Regions from separate parts of the Agrobacterium sp. 16-2014-1-2a genome, predicted to be linked through region 2. Evidence: predicted binding sites of a transcription regulator. Region 2 holds the regulator's gene; each other region holds the start of a gene.

The links. The regulator PhoB, encoded in region 2, activates phosphate uptake and scavenging genes when phosphate is short. The targets are predictions, from matches to a motif close to TGTCATNNANCTGTCAT.
Region 1: ACQZ45_RS03410 (bifunctional 2',3'-cyclic-nucleotide 2'-phosphodiesterase/3'-nucleotidase) is a predicted target of PhoB. The motif match lies at 1,475-1,491, and genes of this name have one in related genera.
Region 3: ACQZ45_RS11000 (BtaA family protein) is a predicted target of PhoB. The motif match lies at 2,151-2,167, and genes of this name have one in related genera.

The regions. Positions count from the first base shown of each region.
Region 1 is NZ_JBNWBX010000001.1:665,600-668,873, forward strand. Features, by position in the region: gene ACQZ45_RS03395 (DUF4344 domain-containing metallopeptidase) at 1-291, opposite strand, end outside; gene ACQZ45_RS03400 (DUF1203 domain-containing protein) at 454-921, shown strand; gene ACQZ45_RS03405 (PilZ domain-containing protein) at 1,020-1,355, shown strand; gene ACQZ45_RS03410 (bifunctional 2',3'-cyclic-nucleotide 2'-phosphodiesterase/3'-nucleotidase) at 1,570-3,274, shown strand, end outside.
Region 2 is NZ_JBNWBX010000001.1:1,420,559-1,423,832, reverse strand. Features, by position in the region: gene pstB (phosphate ABC transporter ATP-binding protein PstB) at 1-263, shown strand, start outside; gene phoU (phosphate signaling complex protein PhoU) at 362-1,087, shown strand; gene phoB (phosphate regulon transcriptional regulator PhoB) at 1,119-1,802, shown strand; gene ACQZ45_RS07110 (GcrA family cell cycle regulator) at 2,104-2,637, opposite strand; gene ACQZ45_RS07105 (aspartate aminotransferase family protein) at 3,068-3,274, shown strand, end outside.
Region 3 is NZ_JBNWBX010000002.1:453,074-456,347, forward strand. Features, by position in the region: gene ACQZ45_RS10995 (class I SAM-dependent methyltransferase) at 144-860, opposite strand; gene ACQZ45_RS11000 (BtaA family protein) at 857-2,107, opposite strand; gene ACQZ45_RS11005 (lytic transglycosylase domain-containing protein) at 2,401-3,274, opposite strand, start outside.

The sequences.
Region 1 (3,274 bases), 750 kb from region 2:
GAGTGCGGTATCAAGCCATTCCTCGTTGGCCTGAAGGATGAGCGTGCCCGCCAGCTGATCGGCAGGTGCTTGCGCGCTGCCGGTCTCCGGCGCGCCGAAATCCGAGATCAGCATGCGTGCACCCTCGTGATAAAGCGAGAAGATCGCATTGCCGATGACGAAATTGACCGCCTGCTGGAGCTGATCGTCGGACAGGCCATCGAGACCGGAGGCGACCTGCGCCTGCGTGTCGATCGGAACCGTCAAAGAAACGAAAGCCAGCGGAACGGCGGCCAGAAAACGACGGAACATAAAATCAGACCTTCCGGGATCGAGGAGCGCCACTGATTCCCGATGCTAACGAGTCACGCAATGGGCTGGTTGCATCACCCGTCAAGAATCGGGTGGATAGAGGTCTGTTTCGGGATCATAGCTGCAAAGAAGCAACGCCGATCCCAACAGAAGGACCTCGCCATGACCGATCTCGTCTTTACAGCAATGCCGGCTAAGGAAGCTGAGGCTTTCCGGGCGGGAGCCGCCGACGCCTATGGCAACCCGCCGGAAAAGGCCGTTTCTCCAGGCGGCATGCCGTGCCGCCATTGCCTTTCCCAGATTAATGAAGGCGAAGGAATGCTGATCCTCGCCTACCGGCCCTTCCCTTCGCTCCAGCCCTATGCGGAAACGGGGCCAGTCTTTCTTCACGCTGAGGCCTGTGAGCACTATCCGCAGACGGATGCCCTTCCCCCGATGCTCAACAGCCCCGATTATATCGTTCGCGGTTATGGCACTGACGACCGCATCGTCTACGGCACCGGCGCGGTGACGGCGACGGACGAAATCCTTTCACGCGTAGCACATCTTCTGGAGCGGGCAGACGTCGCTTATGTGCATGTGCGCTCCGCCCGCAACAATTGCTACCAGTGCCGTATCGACACAGCATAATCGCGCGATTACTTGCAATTTTAAGCAAACGGCTAAACGGCTCTCAAACTTTCTACGTCATGATGCAAGCATCGGAAACAATTGATTTGAGTAGCGAAATGACAAACAACCTCAATATGGCGACCCGCACTGCGACCCGTAGCAAGACCCGGATCTACGCGACCGTGCACTATTTCAGCCAGTCGACCCGAGGCCGCGTGGTGGACCTGTCCGCCACCGGCATGGCGCTCGAACTGGACGGACCTTTCGCTGCCGCCAAGGGAAGCCGGGTGAAGGTGCAGAGTGAAGATCTGGGTTTCATCGAGGGTGTCGTGCAATGGCAGCACATGAACCGGCTCGGCCTGCAACTCAAACTTTCCACCAACACGCTGGCACAGCTGTCGTCTTATTTCCGCTTCTTCCACGAAGAAGTAAAACCGACTCTCGCCCGCTAAGCAGACGTTTCCGACAAGGGGAATGCGCAGGCCGGACAAAGCGCATTCCCGAAGCGCACCATGCGCGCGCGGCCACCTTGTGACAAAAAATTTATCAAACGGTTGAAAACTGGCCCGTCCGTCACGGGCTTGTCATTTTGATGATGGACTCCTCGGGGATTGCTTCTACCTTGTCGTTTTCCTGACAGAGCAAGCTTCATACGAAGGAGTTCCCATGTCGTCGCTTCTCGCTCTCCACCCCATCACTCGCCGTTCGCTTCTGGGTGGCATCGCCGCCTCTTCGGCTCTGGTGCTGTTGCATCCCTTCGCCGCGCGCGCCGCAGCCAACCAGGCGCATCTGCGCATCATGGAAACGACTGACATCCACGTTCACGTCTTTCCCTATGATTATTACGCCGACAAACCGAACGACACGATGGGTCTGGCGCGCACCGCTTCGATCATCGGCGCCATCCGTGCCGAGGCCGGAAACTCGATGCTGGTGGATAATGGCGACTTCCTGCAGGGCAATCCGCTCGGCGATTACATCGCCTATGAGCGCGGCATGAAGGCCGGCGACAAGCATCCCGTCATCAACGCCATGAATGTCCTTGGCTATGATTGTGGCACGCTTGGCAACCACGAATTCAATTACGGCCTCGACTATATGTCCAATACGCTGGCGGGCGCCGGTTTCCCTTATGTCTGCGCCAACCTCACCAAGGGTCAGCTGGCTTCCGATCCCAAGCAGGATGAGCTGTTCTTCAAGCCTTACGTCATCCTTGAGAAACAGATCCGCGATGGTGCAGGCGTAACCAGCCCGGTCAAGGTCGGTATCATCGGTTTCGTGCCGCCGCAGATCATGATGTGGGATTCCAAGAATCTGGAGGGCAAGGCCCAGACGCGCGATATCGTCGAGGCGGCTAAAGCCTGGGTTCCGGTCATGAAGGAAGAAGGTGCCGATATCGTCATCGCGCTTTCCCATTCCGGCATCGATGGCAAGGGCCAGACCGATCGCATGGAAAACGCCTCGCTTTATCTGGCGGGCGTGGAAGGCATTGACGCCATCTTCACTGGTCACCAGCATCTGGTCTTCCCCGGTCCGAAGACATGGGACGGCATCGAGGGTGCGGATGCGGTCAAGGGTACGCTGATGGGCAAGCCGGCCGTGATGGCCGGTTTCTGGGGCTCGCATATGGGCCTCATTGACCTTCTGCTCGAAAAGGACGGCAAAAGCTGGAAGATCGTCGATTTCACCTCCGAGGCCCGGCCGATCTACCACCGCGACGACAATCGCAAGGTCGTTGCAGATGTCACGGACAAACCGGAGGTCATAGCAGCCGCCAAGGCAGATCACGAAGCGGCGCTCGCCTATGTGCGTCGCCCGGTCGGCAAGACGTCGGCGCCACTCTATTCCTACTTCGCGCTGGTGGCCGACGACCCGTCCGTGCAGATCGTCTCCAATGCCCAGACGTGGTACATCAAGGACATGCTGAAGGAAGGGCAATATAAGGATCTGCCCGTGCTTTCGGCAGCAGCGCCCTTCAAGTCTGGCGGTCGCGGTGGTGCGGATTATTACACCGATGTCCCTGCCGGTGACATCGCCATCAAGAACGTCGCCGATCTCTACCTCTACCCCAACACGGTGCAGGCGGTGCTGATCAACGGTGCGCAGGTGAAGAACTGGCTGGAAATGTCCGCCGGCATGTTCAACACGGTCGAGGCCGGCGCAAAGGATGCGCCGCTCCTAAACGCGGATTTCCCGTCCTATAATTTCGACGTCATCGACGGTGTCACCTACCAGATCGACATTTCCAAACCGGCAAAGTTCGACAAGGACGGCAAGGCCGTCAATCCCGACAGCAACCGCATCGTCAATCTGCAATTCGACGGCAAGCCGATCGACCCCGAGCAGAAATTTGTGGTGGCGACCAACAATT
Region 2 (3,274 bases):
GCCCGGAAGTGATCCTGATGGACGAGCCGTGCTCGGCGCTGGATCCGATCGCGACTGCGAAGGTCGAGGAACTGATCCACGAACTGCGCACCAACTACACCATCGTCATCGTCACGCACTCCATGCAGCAGGCGGCGCGCGTTTCCCAGCGTACGGCCATGTTCCATCTTGGTCATCTTGTCGAAGAAAACGAAACCGACAAGATGTTCACCAATCCGGACGACCAGCGCACGCAGGACTACATCATGGGCCGCTTCGGCTGATCCCCGGCCGGTGCTTTATCGTAACCGTACAAGACTGGTGCCTCTGCCGTGCCCCGCTGTTGGGCACGCGCATGCAGGCCAAGCCGGAGGAATAGACCATGACACAGACAACGACCCATTCGCATATCCTGTCTGCCTATGACGACGAACTGAAGTTTCTGACGCGCCGCATCGCCGAAATGGGCGGTCTTGCCGAGCAGATGTGCGGTGACGCCGTGCGCGCACTCGTCAATTCCGATGCTGCGCTCGCGCAGAAAGTCATTTCGGACGATACCATTCTCGACCACGCTGAGCGCGAAATCGGCGACAAGGCGATCGTAACCATCGCCAAGCGTCAGCCGATGGCGGCAGACCTTCGCGAGATCATCGGCACCCTGCGTATCGCCGCCGATCTCGAACGCGTCGGCGATCTTGGCAAGAACACGGCCAAGCGCGTTATCGCTGTCGCCGGCACCGGCGTTCCGCGCAAGCTCGCCCGCGGCATCGAGCATCTGTCCGACCTGGCGCTGGTGCAGCTCAAGGAAGTCCTCGACGTCTATTCCACGCGTTCCGCCGAAAAGGCCAATGCGATCCGTGAACGCGACGAGGAAATCGATGCCATGTACACGTCGCTCTTCCGGGAGCTTCTGACCTACATGATGGAAGACCCGCGCAACATCACCACCTGCACGCATCTTCTGTTCTGCGCCAAGAACATCGAGCGTATCGGCGATCATGCGACCAATATCGCAGAGACGATCTATTACATGACCACCGGCAGCCAGCCGGAGGGCGAGCGTCCGAAGGACGACAGTTCCAACACGCTTGGTTCGGTGACCGAGTAACAGACAAGCAGAAGCTTGCGGAGTTCAGCATATGGTGCCCAAGATTGCAGTTGTGGAAGACGAGGAAGCGTTGAGCGTCCTGCTTCGTTACAATCTCGAGGCTGAGGGATACGACGTCGACACGATACCCCGTGGCGATGAGGCGGAAATCAGGCTGCAGGAGCGCATTCCGGATCTTCTCATCCTGGACTGGATGTTGCCCGGTGTCTCCGGTATCGAACTATGCCGGCGCTTGAGAATGCGGCCGGAAACAGAACGCCTGCCCATCATCATGCTGACGGCGCGTGGCGAAGAGAGCGAACGGGTTCGCGGTCTCGCTACCGGCGCTGACGATTATGTCGTCAAGCCGTTCTCGACGCCGGAACTCATGGCCCGGGTCAAGGCCATGTTGCGCCGGGCCCGTCCCGAGGTTCTGTCGTCGGTGCTCAAATGCGGCGATATCGAACTGGATCGCGAGACCCATCGCGTTCACCGCAAAAGCCGCGAAGTGCGCCTCGGCCCGACGGAATTCCGCTTGCTGGAATTCCTGATGACGTCGCCGGGTCGGGTGTTTTCCCGCTCGCAATTGCTGGATGGCGTCTGGGGTCATGATATCTATGTCGACGAGCGCACTGTCGATGTGCACGTCGGACGTCTGCGCAAGGCCCTGAATTTCTCGCACATGCAGGATGTCATCCGCACGGTGCGTGGCGCGGGATATTCTATGGAAGCCTGAGCGACGCGGAACCAGGTGGTTTCGCTGGCGAAGTAGTGCACCAAAAAATCAGGAAGCCCGAAATCTGAAACGGTTTCGGGCTTTTTCAATGTGAATATCCGCCAAACTCGATGCCATTGTCCGTTTTGACCGGAGAAGATCGGCTGCGCGTTGAAATCCGGATTGAAGGGTCACGCCCAATAGTAAGGGGAAAGGGTGTGGCCTGCCATCAAGTCGCCCCAGAAAGCGGCTTGATTTTTGTCATAAAAAAAACGGGCCCGAAGGCCCGTAATTTTTGAGTGCTGAATGCGTGCCGCAACACTCAAGCCTTGCGGCGCTCGCTCACCGGCTGGTAGGCGAGTTTCGCATGGAACTTGCAATAGGGCGAAGATTCCAGCGCCTCACAACCGCAGAAATGGAAGTCGTCCTTCAGCGGATCGCCAACCGGCCATTTGCAGGTGCGCTCGGTCAGTTCCGTCAGCGTCAGGCGACGGGAAATCGGCGTGACAACGTTCTTGGAAGGAACGTAATCGAGCACCTGCGCGGTCTCGATATCGATCTCCTCGTGCAGCGCCGTTGCCGCGTTCGAACGGGTGAGGATACGCGCCGGTGCCGCGTTGACGCGACCTGCGAAAGTCGTCGCGCGCGGGGCAGGGGCAGCTGTGCGCTTCGGCGCGGAGCGTGCCGAAGTCACTGGACCGCCAGCCTTGACGCGTCCCGGCAGATTGAGACGATGGACCTTGCCGATCACGGCATTACGGCTGACGCCGCCCAGCTGCGCTGCAATCTGGCTGGCGCTAAGGCCCTCGGACCACAATTTCTTGAGCTTTTCGACTCGTTCGTCTGTCCAGTTCATGCCGCTTCTCCGCTTGTCGCGTGTATTTTCGGCAGAATCCCTCTCCGTCTCGCGCGCATGCCGCAAGCGTGGTTTCCGCCTGATTTTCGGTGACTAGTTCCGCCGCAATGCAGTCTAGTAATTAGCGATTAACCTAGTGCCAGCCCGACTCCGTGGCAAGAGTCGCGGGAATCATCTGGAATCGATTTTCCGGTTTTCCCCAACTTGCTGGCGTATTGAGTCTGAAAGGCAACACCTTGGGGCTGGCCCGCCGCCGCATACTAGTGCTTGAGAAGCCCGGGAAACGCTGACTTTTGTTGACATCGGCAAACGAAGTGACAATAGTGCCCCTGCCGCCGCAAGGCGGCATTTTGATTTTCAGGCGAGGGATAACCCCGCAAGCCTATTGACAACAGTTTGACAGCGCATCTGCGCAAGGAGTGATACAGCCATGGCCGAAGCCGGCGCGCCATTGTTTGATACGTTTTCAAGAGCCCCCCTGCGCTTCGAGCGCGGTGAGGGTGTATGGCTGTTCACGGAAAGCGGCGAGCGATATCTGGATTTTGCGGCCGGTGTCGCTGTCAACTCGCTGGGCCACGCCCATCCTCACCTCGTTGATGCGATCAAGACGCAGGCCGAGAAGGTCTGGCACGTCTCG
Region 3 (3,274 bases), on a different contig from region 2:
CGCAAGTCGCTGGATTCCAAGAGATTTGCGGTCTTTCAGGCGAGCGAAATGCCTGAGCACCTCACTGGCGTATACTTGTAGGACCGTCGGCTGGCAGCGTCTCGCCCGCATTTGCAGAGGCGAGGCGCCGTAACCCTTGAAGATCAGGCGTCTGTCAGAATGCGGCTGACTTTTGGCTGCACTTCGGCGACCGGAAGCGTGATGACGGCCCGCCAGGCGTAACCCCGGGCAATCTCCTCGAATTCGAGATTACCGTCAAAACGGCCTGCCATGTTGGCCAGAACGTAACGGAGATTGGCGCGGGGCGCGACGTGGAAGCGGGTGAGCCATGCCTGCAAAAGTGCGCGGAACCACTTGGGCAATTGTTCCTGCTGGCCGAAATCGACGATGTGCAGCGAGCCGCCGGGCTTGAGAGCTGTCAGCGCCTGTTCGATCGCCTTTTCCCAGTCCGGTATCATCGAAAGCGCATAGGGGATCATGACTCGGTCGAAACCGTCCGGCTGACCGAATTCTGCGGCGCGGAAAGCGGTGGCGTCGGCCACGCGCAGAACGGGGCGTTCCGTCTTTCCGGTAAAATTCTCGGATGCGGTCAGCAGCATTTCGGCGGAGATATCGAGACCGAACAGTCTTGCTTCCGGAAACTTGCGGCTGGCCAGCAGCAGGTTGCGGCCGGTACCGCAGCCGACTTCAAGCAGCGTGCCACCCTTGGGCACGTCGAGGCCGGAAATGGTCCTGTCGCGGCCCAGAAGGTAATATTTGCGGGTAATATCGTAGATATGCCGCTGGTGGCGATACATGCGGTCCATCAGGCTCGCATGAGCCTCATCCGCAAGGCCGACATTCTCGCCGATGGTTTTCATGCCAGAGCCCTCTGATAGATATGGAAGCCGCCATAGATGGCCGAACGGTCCATGGCGTTGAGCTCATTGGAGCGTTCCACGAGATAGATCCACTGGTTGCGGATATCGGACGAGAGACGGCCTTCGATCACGCTCTTTTCGGCAGCGGTGCGGAAGATGACGCGGGCGCCGGGAGCGGCGGTGCGGCTGATCTGCGACCACAATTCGTTGAGCTGCACGTCCGTCATCCAGTCCTGCGCATCGAGCAGAATGTAGCGATCGACGCCGTTTGCCGGTTTTTTGGAAAGCAGCTCGGTATAGGTGGCGTGGTGCACGGCAACGCGGGCAGTGTTGTCGCGGATCGTCTCGTAATATTCCCGCTTGAGATAAGCGGGCAGGGCACCCTCATGCGGCTCGGGATAACGGCGCGCGAAGGCCTGCCAGGCGAAATAATTGTCGCTGAGCGGAAAGTTGCAGGCAAGCTTTTCAAGTCGCTCCTTGAGGACGGAGGCGACCGTGCCGTCGCTGGAAAGGCTTGCCAGCTCGTCATATTGGCGGGGCGGAATGCCAAGGCCGAACAGCGAACTTTTTCGCTTCGTGAGCCAGCGCACCACCGGCTTGTCGAACAGCGGTGCTACCTTGCTGTCGAAGAACCGACGCTGTTCATCCAGCGTGCGGCTATTGGCCATTTCGGTCAGCTTGACGCCGTGCAGGCGCGCCATAAGGTGGCCGGCGCCGATGAAACGGCCGAGCAGACCGGTGCGGTATATGTTCCTGTCGAATACCGAGATGCGGCGACGGCCGGACAGGGTGCGTTTCGACCAGTAGGCCTTGGTCGTGTCGTCGAGATGGTCGGCGATGAATCGGTCGTAGCCGTGACTATTGCTGCGCGTATTGGCGCGGCCGAACTGGCGAACCACATCCTGATGGGCCGGGAGATGGCGGAAGGCGGCAAGCTTCAGTTTGTTGAGGGCGATGTGATGCGGGTTAAGATCCACCACATCGATGCTGGCAGGGTTGCGGGAGAGGTAGGCCAGCATGTTGCAGCCACCCGAGCCGATGGTGACGATGCGGTGGCCTTCAGCAAGCTCCATCGCTTCCATATCGATTTCCGGGTCTTCCCAGATTTGCGGATAAACCAGACCGGAAAAGAGAACCCCGAAGAACCGTTCGGAAAAACCGCTTTTCGAGAGCGCCTTGTGCTGGAGCAATGCGGACTTCAGTTTCGTATTCTTGCTGAAGCCGGTCTTGGGTGCCGCACTCGTCATATGTTCACCTCTCAATAGATTGAGAGGCGTCTACAGTCACGACGCTACAGTTTGATGACAGGGGTTGTGGGCCGACGTAACGAATCGAAAAGGCGGTGTGAAACCAACTCAGGTCTCAAGCTTAGATTTGGATGCGACGTCATCCTCGGGCTTGTACAGAGGATCCAACCACATATCGTAAAATCAAAAGCTTGCAGATCCCAGGGACAAGCCCGAGGAGACGAAAGTGACGTGCTCGACGTTTTTAAGAAAAGCTGCTTTGCTGCATTGCAGTCCCGGCGCTGCTCAAAGGCTTACTTTCGCAGAACGTGCAGCATGCCCTTGCGCTTGGCGTCGTAATAATAACCGCGTGCATAAAGCCTGACAGCATTGTCCCGGTTGTTGTCGGCAACAAGCCAGGCGCCGCTCAGATATTTGACGGCATATTTGAGGTTGGTTTCGGCGTCGAACAGGCCAGAGGCGGGGCCATCAAAGCCCATGGAGCGGGCCGTGGCGTGCTTGATCTGCATCAGGCCGAAGTGGCCGCCATTATAGGCGCCGGGATTGTATCTGCTTTCACGCTGCACCACGCGATGCACCAGATCTTCAGGCACATTATACATGACAGCGTATTTCGAAATAAGCCCGCTCAGCTTTTCACGTCCGGCCGGCGCGGATTTGTACGGCGCCGTCATCGTTTCGTTCTGCCGGATAGCGGCAAGGGCGGCGTTGGTCGGACCGGCCGCATAGGCCAGAACCGTGCTGTCCGGCTTCGGCAGGGGAATGACTTTCCGTTCCGCGGTCAGTTCGGTACCGATCGACGGCGTTCCGGGCGGCGGCGGTGCGGGCGGGAAGCTGCCCTTGACGGCAACCACCTGCGGCAGGTCGGCGGCAGAGTTGTGGGCCGCCGGTTTCGCGGCGGCACTTGCGGTTTCGATCGCTGCGGCTGCCGGCGTTGCGGCGTGCGGTGCAAGAGCCGCAGCCGTCGTCGGCGCGGCTGTCGTTACTGTTGCCTGCGCGACCTCTGTCTGTTGTTGCTGCGGCTGCATCTGGGTTGGGCTTGCCACTGCCGCTGCAATTTCGGCTGCCGGCGGCAGCGCCACGCGGCCACCCTTGACGGCGGCGACGGTTGGAAGCGATTCGGGCTGGGAAGAGGCTGCCACTTCAGTGGCATGTGCTGCCGGTGCG